2 regions of the Streptomyces sp. NPDC043908 genome follow, and region 1 is predicted to be linked to the other one. Evidence: riboswitches for the same ligand, from Rfam matches in the RefSeq annotation. Region 1 holds a riboswitch; the other holds the start of a gene.
What was found. Region 1 has a riboswitch for S-adenosylmethionine ahead of thrC (threonine synthase). Riboswitches for the same ligand answer to the same signal wherever they lie in the genome.
Positions count from the first base shown of each region.

Region 2: another riboswitch for S-adenosylmethionine. It lies ahead of AC069K_RS22070 (aminotransferase class V-fold PLP-dependent enzyme); the one in region 1 lies ahead of thrC (threonine synthase).

Region 1 covers NZ_JBWKEI010000004.1:424,546-427,899, reverse strand. The annotation lists gene AC069K_RS12615 (MoaD/ThiS family protein) at 93-371, opposite strand; gene thrC (threonine synthase) at 406-1,758, opposite strand; SAM riboswitch class I at 1,752-1,879, opposite strand; gene AC069K_RS12605 (glucosyl-3-phosphoglycerate synthase) at 2,068-3,015, shown strand; gene AC069K_RS12600 (alpha,alpha-trehalose-phosphate synthase (UDP-forming)) at 3,092-3,354, shown strand, end outside.
Region 2 covers NZ_JBWKEI010000010.1:41,310-44,663, forward strand. The annotation lists gene AC069K_RS22065 (Lrp/AsnC family transcriptional regulator) at 1-40, shown strand, start outside; gene AC069K_RS22070 (aminotransferase class V-fold PLP-dependent enzyme) at 441-1,847, opposite strand; SAM riboswitch class IV at 2,078-2,195, opposite strand; gene trpD (anthranilate phosphoribosyltransferase) at 2,284-3,348, opposite strand.

The DNA.
Region 1 (3,354 bases):
AGGGGACTTCCCCACTGTACCGCGCTCAACCACACTGAATTGCCCCCTCCGCTTAGCTTGCGGAGGGGGCAATTCAGGTAACGCGGAGTAGCTCAGCAGCCGCCCGCGACGGCCGGAATGATCGAGACCCCGGCGCCGTCCGGCGTGGCCGTCTCCAGGCCCTGCTCGAAGCGGACGTCGTCGTCGTTGACGTACACGTTGACGAACCGGCGCAGCTTGCCCTGGTCGTCCAGGACCCGGGCGGCGATCCCCGTGTGGTTCTTCTCCAGGTCGGCGATGACCTCGGCGAGGGTGGCACCCTCGGCCGCGACCTCGGCCTGCCCGCCGGTGTACGTGCGGAGGATGGTGGGGATGCGGACGTTGACGCTCATGGGGCTTCCTGCCTTCCGTCTGGGAGCTGGTGGGTCAGCCGGCCAGGCCGGCGTCGCGGAACGCGTCCAGGCTCGGGCGGATGGTCGCGGTCGGGCCGGTGGTCGGCGCCACCGCGTCCAGGGTCTTGAGGCCGTCACCCGTGTTGAGGACGACAGTAGTCAGGGACGGGTCGAGAAGCCCCTCCTCGATGAGCTTGCGGGTGACACCGACCGTCACGCCGCCCGCCGTCTCGGCGAAGATGCCCTCGGTCCGGGCCAGCAGCTTGATCGCGTCCACGATCTGCCCGTCGTTCACGTCCTCCACCGCGCCCCCGGTGCGCCGGGCGATGTCCAGGACGTAGGGGCCGTCCGCCGGGTTGCCGATGGCGAGGGACTTGGCGATGGTGTCCGGCTTCTGCGGGCGGACCACGTCGTGGCCCGCCTTGAAGGCGGTCGACACCGGCGAGCAGCCCTCGGCCTGGGCGCCGAAGATCTTGTACGGCCGGTCCTCGACGAGCCCCAGCTTCACCAGCTCCTGGAGCCCCTTGTCGATCTTCGTGAGCTGGGAGCCGGAGGCGATCGGGACGACGAGCTGGTCGGGCAGCCGCCAGCCGAGCTGCTCGCAGATCTCGTACGCCAGCGTCTTGGAGCCCTCGCCGTAGTACGGGCGCAGGTTCACGTTGACGAAGCCCCAGCCCTCGCCGAGCGGGTCGCCGATGAGCTCCGAGCAGAAGCGGTTGACGTCGTCGTAGTTGCCCTCGATGCCGACCAGCTCGCCGCCGTACACCGCGGCCATGACGACCTTGCCCTGCTCCAGGTCGTGCGGGATGAAGACGCAGGAGCGCAGACCCGCCCGGGCCGCGGCGGCGCCGACCGCGCCCGCGAGGTTGCCGGTGGAGGAGCAGGAGAGCGTGGTGAAGCCGAAGGCGCGGGCGGCCTCGACGGCGATGGCGACGACGCGGTCCTTGAAGGAGTGCGTCGGGTTGCCGGAGTCGTCCTTGACGTAGAGACCGCCGGTGACGCCCAGCTCACGGGCGAGGTTGTCGGCCTTGACGAGCTTGGTGAATCCCGGATTCAGGTTGGGCTTTTCCGCCACATTGGCCGGAACGGGCAGCAGGGGCGCATAGCGCCAGATGTTGTCCGGGCCCGCTTCGATCCGCTTGCGGAGCGCCTCGGGGTCACCTGTCGGAAGGTCGTACGCGACTTCGAGCGGCCCGAAACACAGGGCGCAGGCGAAGACGGGGCCGAGGTCGAACCGCTCGCCGCATTCCCGGCAGGAAAGCGCGACGGCGGGACCGAGATCCACGGAGGTGGCGGCGTCTGCGGTGGTGGCGTCCGCGGTGGCGACAGGGGTGGCAGCTACGTCGGCGGTGTGCACAGCCATGATGGCGAGGCCCTTTCTCCTCATCTTCCCCATGGCGCATTTCGCCATGAGACGGAATTGGCACCTTCCCCACCGTGACCTCGCGGTCGGCAGGAGGGTTGCCGGGACTTCAACGGGCCGTTCCCTCAGTCCCTCTGGATGAGCGCTGTGGCACCGGGTCCAGGACCCGGGCGTTTGTCCGCGCGACGACCCCGACATGCGAGCGCCGTCCGCGTTGTTCAAGACTGTAACCGAAGGCCCGGACGGTTGAGATAGTCGTCCGAACCGCGAGATGGATCACAGGCGGCACCCGCGCCGTCCCGCGCGCCGTCACTCACAGAGGGGTCACCGATCGTGCTGGAAGAGGTGGAACGCTGGCTGAGCAGGCGTTCCTGGTCGGCGGCCGACCGCCCGCTGGACGCGATCACGGCGGCCAAGCGCCGCACCGGCACCACGGTCAGCGTGGTCCTGCCCGCGCTGGACGAGGAGGCCACGGTCGGGCAGATCGTCACCGCGATCCGCCGCGAGCTGATGACCGCCGCCGTGCCGCTCGTCGACGAGCTGGTGGTGGTCGACTCCGGCTCCACCGACCGCACGGCCGAGGTCGCGGCCGCCGCGGGCGCCCGCGTGGTCCACCGGGACGCGATCCTGCCCCGGATACCGGCGCTGCCCGGCAAGGGCGAGGTCCTGTGGCGCTCCCTGCTGGTCACCACGGGTGACATCGTCTGCTTCATCGACGCGGATCTGAAGGAGTTCGACCCCGGCTTCGTCTCCGGCATCGTCGGCCCGCTCCTGACCGACCCGGACGTGCACCTCGTCAAGGCGATGTACGACCGCCCGTTCGGAGACTCCCCAGGTCAGGGCGGTCGCGTCACCGAACTGGTGGCCCGCCCGCTGCTCAATCTGCACTGGCCGCAGCTGGCCGGGTTCGTCCAGCCGCTGGGCGGCGAGTACGCGGCCCGGCGCTCCCTGCTGGAGCGGCTGCCCTTCCCCGTCGGTTACGGAGTGGAGCTGGGGCTGCTCGTCGACGCGCTGCACACCGTGGGTCTCGACGCGCTGGCCCAGGTCGACGTGGGCGTGCGCAGACACCGCCACCAGGACGGGCAGGCGCTCGGCCGGATGGCAGCGGCGATCTACCGCACGGCCCAACTGCGCCTGTCCCGGGCCCACTTGGTCCGTCCGTCGCTGACGCAGTTCGAACGGGCCGAGGAGGGCTTCGTCCCGCGCACCTACGCGGTGGACACCGAGGAACGCCCGCCGATGCGCGAGATCTCGGAGTACGCGGTGCACCGCGCGGCGTGAGCGGGCGCGGCCGCCGGGGGGTCCGTGACACGGTTCGCACGTTTGAGGCATTCCGCTTCGGGCTAGGTTCGTCTCCATGGTCCCCGCGCGTGCTGCCCAGATCCTCGTCGCGTCCAACCGCGGCCCGGTCTCGTACACCCTCGACCCCGACGGAACACTCACACCCCGCCGCGGCGGCGGCGGCCTGGTCTCGGGTCTCTCCGCCATCGGCGCCGAGGCGGACACCCTGTGGGTGTGCTCCGCGCTCGGCGACGGCGACCGGGAGGCGGTGCGGCGCGGGGTGGGCGAGCCGGGCGTGCGGATGCTGGACATCGACGCGGCCGTCCACACCGACGCCTA
Region 2 (3,354 bases), on a different contig from region 1:
CGACCTGGAGGCGGCGTTCGCGATCGGCCTCGACGCGTAGCCCTTGAGCGGGCGGCACAGCGGTCCGGGGTGCGTTCCTCAGGCGAACTCCGATGCGGGGCGCATGGGCAACCCCGGACGCGCTGTCGTCCGCGGGCCGTCTGTGGCCGCTCGCGCAGTTCCCCGCGCCCCTTCAGGGCCCGGACTTCGGCTGCGGGCCGGTGGGGCTTCTCGCGCAGTTCCCCGCGCCCCTCAAAGCGCCCCTTCGGGGCGCCCCGGGGATGCCGCGCAGCGGCATTTCAGGGGCGCGGGGAACTGCGCGAGCAACCGACCACGGCCCGCAGAAGACCGCAGGTTTCAGGGGCGCGGGGAACTGCGCGAGCAAGCCGGCACGGTCCGCAGGCGAACGAGGGGGTGGGGGCGCAGCCCCCGGAGGGGGCCGGGGCGTAGTCCCGGGGACGTTACTTCGCCGGGACGCAGCGGCCCCCCTCCACCCGGTACGCCCACTTCGCCCCCTCCCCCACCAACTCCCGCACCGCCCCCACGAACCGCTCCACATGCTCGTCCGGCGTCCCCGCCCCGAAGCTGACCCGGATCGCGTTCAGGGACCGCTGCCCCGGCTCCCCCTCCGGCGCCCCGCACTCCCCCTGCTCCTGCGGCTCCCCGCCGAGCAGCGTCCGTACCAGCGGGTGGGCGCAGAACAGGCCGTCCCGGACCCCGATCCCGTACTCCGCCGACAGCGCCGCCGCGAAGTGCGAGCTGTTCCAGCCGTCCACGACGAACGAGATCACCCCGACCCTCGGCGCGTCGTCGCCGAAGAGGGACAGCACCCGCACCTGCGGCACCGCCGCCAGCCCCTCCCGCACCTTCGCGATCAGGTGCCGCTCCCGCTCCACCAGAGCGTCGAAGCCCGCCTCCGTGAGCGCCTTGCAGGCGGACGCGATGGCGTACACCCCGATCACGTTCGGCGATCCGGCCTCGTGCCGGGCGGCCGTGGTGTGCCACTCGACGTCCACCCCGCCGTCCGCGCGCCGCGCGACCGTACGGGAAGCCCCGCCCCCAGCGAGGTACGGCTCGGCCTCCTGGAACCAGTCCGCGCGCCCGGCCAGCACCCCCGAGCCGAACGGCGCGTACAGCTTGTGCCCGGAGAAGGCGATCCAGTCGACGTCCGACTCCCGTACGGAGACGGGGTGGTGGGGCGCCAGCTGCGCCGCGTCCAGCACGATCCGCGCCCCGTGCGCGTGGGCAGCCGCCGTCAGCTCCCTCACCGGCCACAGCTCGCCCGTGACGTTGGAGGCGCCGGTGACGCAGACCAGCGCCGGGCCGTAGGGCTCGCGGTCGGCCAGCGCGCGCTCCAGGATCGCCACCGCCTGCTGCGGCGTGCGCGGCGCGTCGAGGTACGTGACCTGGGCGTCCCGCCACGGCAGCAGCGACGCGTGGTGCTCGGTCTCGAAGACGAAGACCTGGCAGTCGGCGGGGAGCACCCGGGCCAGCAGGTTCAGCGAGTCCGTCGTCGACCGGGTGAAGACCACCTGGTCGCCGGGGCGGCAGTCGAGGAACTCGGCCACCGTCGCCCGGCTGTTCTCGAACAGGTCGGTGGAGAGCTGCGAGAGGTAGCCGGCGCCCCGGTGCACGCTGCCGTAGTAGGGGGCGTACGCGGCCACGTCGTCCCACACCCGCTGGAGGGCGGGGGCGCTCGCGGCGTAGTCGAGGGCCGCGTACGTCACCTCGCCGCCAGTGACCAGCGGCACGGTGACGTCCCGGCCGAGCACCGGCAGCGGCCCCGCGCAGCAGGCCTCCTCGGCCGGGGACGGAACGGCGGCGGTGGAGACGGGGGCGGAGGTGGACGTGGACGCGTATGCGGACATGGCGGTATCTCCCGGCGGGACAAGCCGAATCGGCTGTGGAACCCCCGGGGCACGGCGGACCGACCGGCGGCGCCGGATGCACGGGGGGTGACCTCGACGTACGCGCGGAGGGCGTACGGAGGTGTACAGAAGAAGGGGCCGGAGGCCCTATCGCATTCGCTTGCTCACGAGACTGCTCCCTTGAGGACCAGGACCCCAGGGGCGCGCCACCCGGAGAACGGGTGCGCAGGGGTCCGCGCTTGCCGCCGACCTCGCTGCCTGCGGCCTGGTCTTCACCCGGGGCACCCCGCCACGGACGGAGGGTTGCCGGACAGCGGGCCGGGGCCGTAGTCGCTGTCACTCATGACCTTGGAAAGCATCCTGCCATACGTCGGCGTACGCGCAAGGCGCGGTCCGGCATCCGGACCGCGCCGTGCGTCACACCTTCGGGCGGCGGCTACGCGTTGCTGGCCGCCACCCACCGCTCCAGGGCCCGTCTGGCCGATCCGGAGTCCACCGACTCGGCCGCCCGGGCGATCCCGTCCCGGATCTGCTCCACCAGGGTGCCCGGGCCCGGGTCGAGCGCGACCAGCGCCGCCGCCGAGTTGAGCAGCACCGCGTCCCGTACCGGCCCGGTCTCCCCGGCCAGCAGCCGCCGGGCCACGTCCGCGTTGTACGAGGCGTCGGCCCCGCGCAGCGCCTCCACCGGCACCAGGTCGATGCCCACGTCCCTGGGGTCGAAGGCCTCCTCGCGCACGGCCCCGTCCCGTACCACCCAGACGCGGGAGGTCGCGGTGGTCGTCAACTCGTCCATGCCGTCGTCGCCCCGGAACACCAGCGCCGAGGAGCCGCGCTCGGCGAGGACCCCGGCCACGATCGGCGCCATCCGGGCGTCCGCGACGCCGGTCGCCTGGGACGTCACCCGGGCGGGGTTGGTGAGCGGGCCGAGGAAGTTGAAGGTGGTGCGGATGCCGAGTTCGCGCCGGGCCGCGGCGACGTACCGCAGGGCGGGGTGGAACTTCACCGCGAAGCAGAAGGTGACGCCCGCCTCCTCGGCGACCTGGACCACCTGCCGGGGCGTGAGGTCGAGGTTGACGCCGAGCTTCTCCAGGACGTCGGAGGCGCCGCTGGCGGAGGACGCGGCCCGGTTGCCGTGCTTGACGACCTTGGCGCCGGTGCCCGCGACCACGATGGCCGACATGGTGGAGATGTTGACGGTCTTCGCGCCGTCGCCGCCGGTGCCGACGATGTCGACGGTCCGGCCGGGCACCTCGATCAGGTTGGCGTGCTCGTACATCGCGCGGACCATGCCGGTGATCTCGGCGACGGTCTCGCCCTTGGCCCGCAGGGCCACCGCGAACCCGGCGATCTGCGCGTCGGTCGCCTCGCCGCGCATGATCGAGTCCATCGCCCAGGCGGTCGCCTCGGCGCTCTGGTCGGTGCCGCTGAGCAGGGCGTCCAGTACGCCCGGCCAGGAGTAGGCCGCCACGCTGTCGCCGCCTGCCGGGGTCACAACGTTCATGGTCCG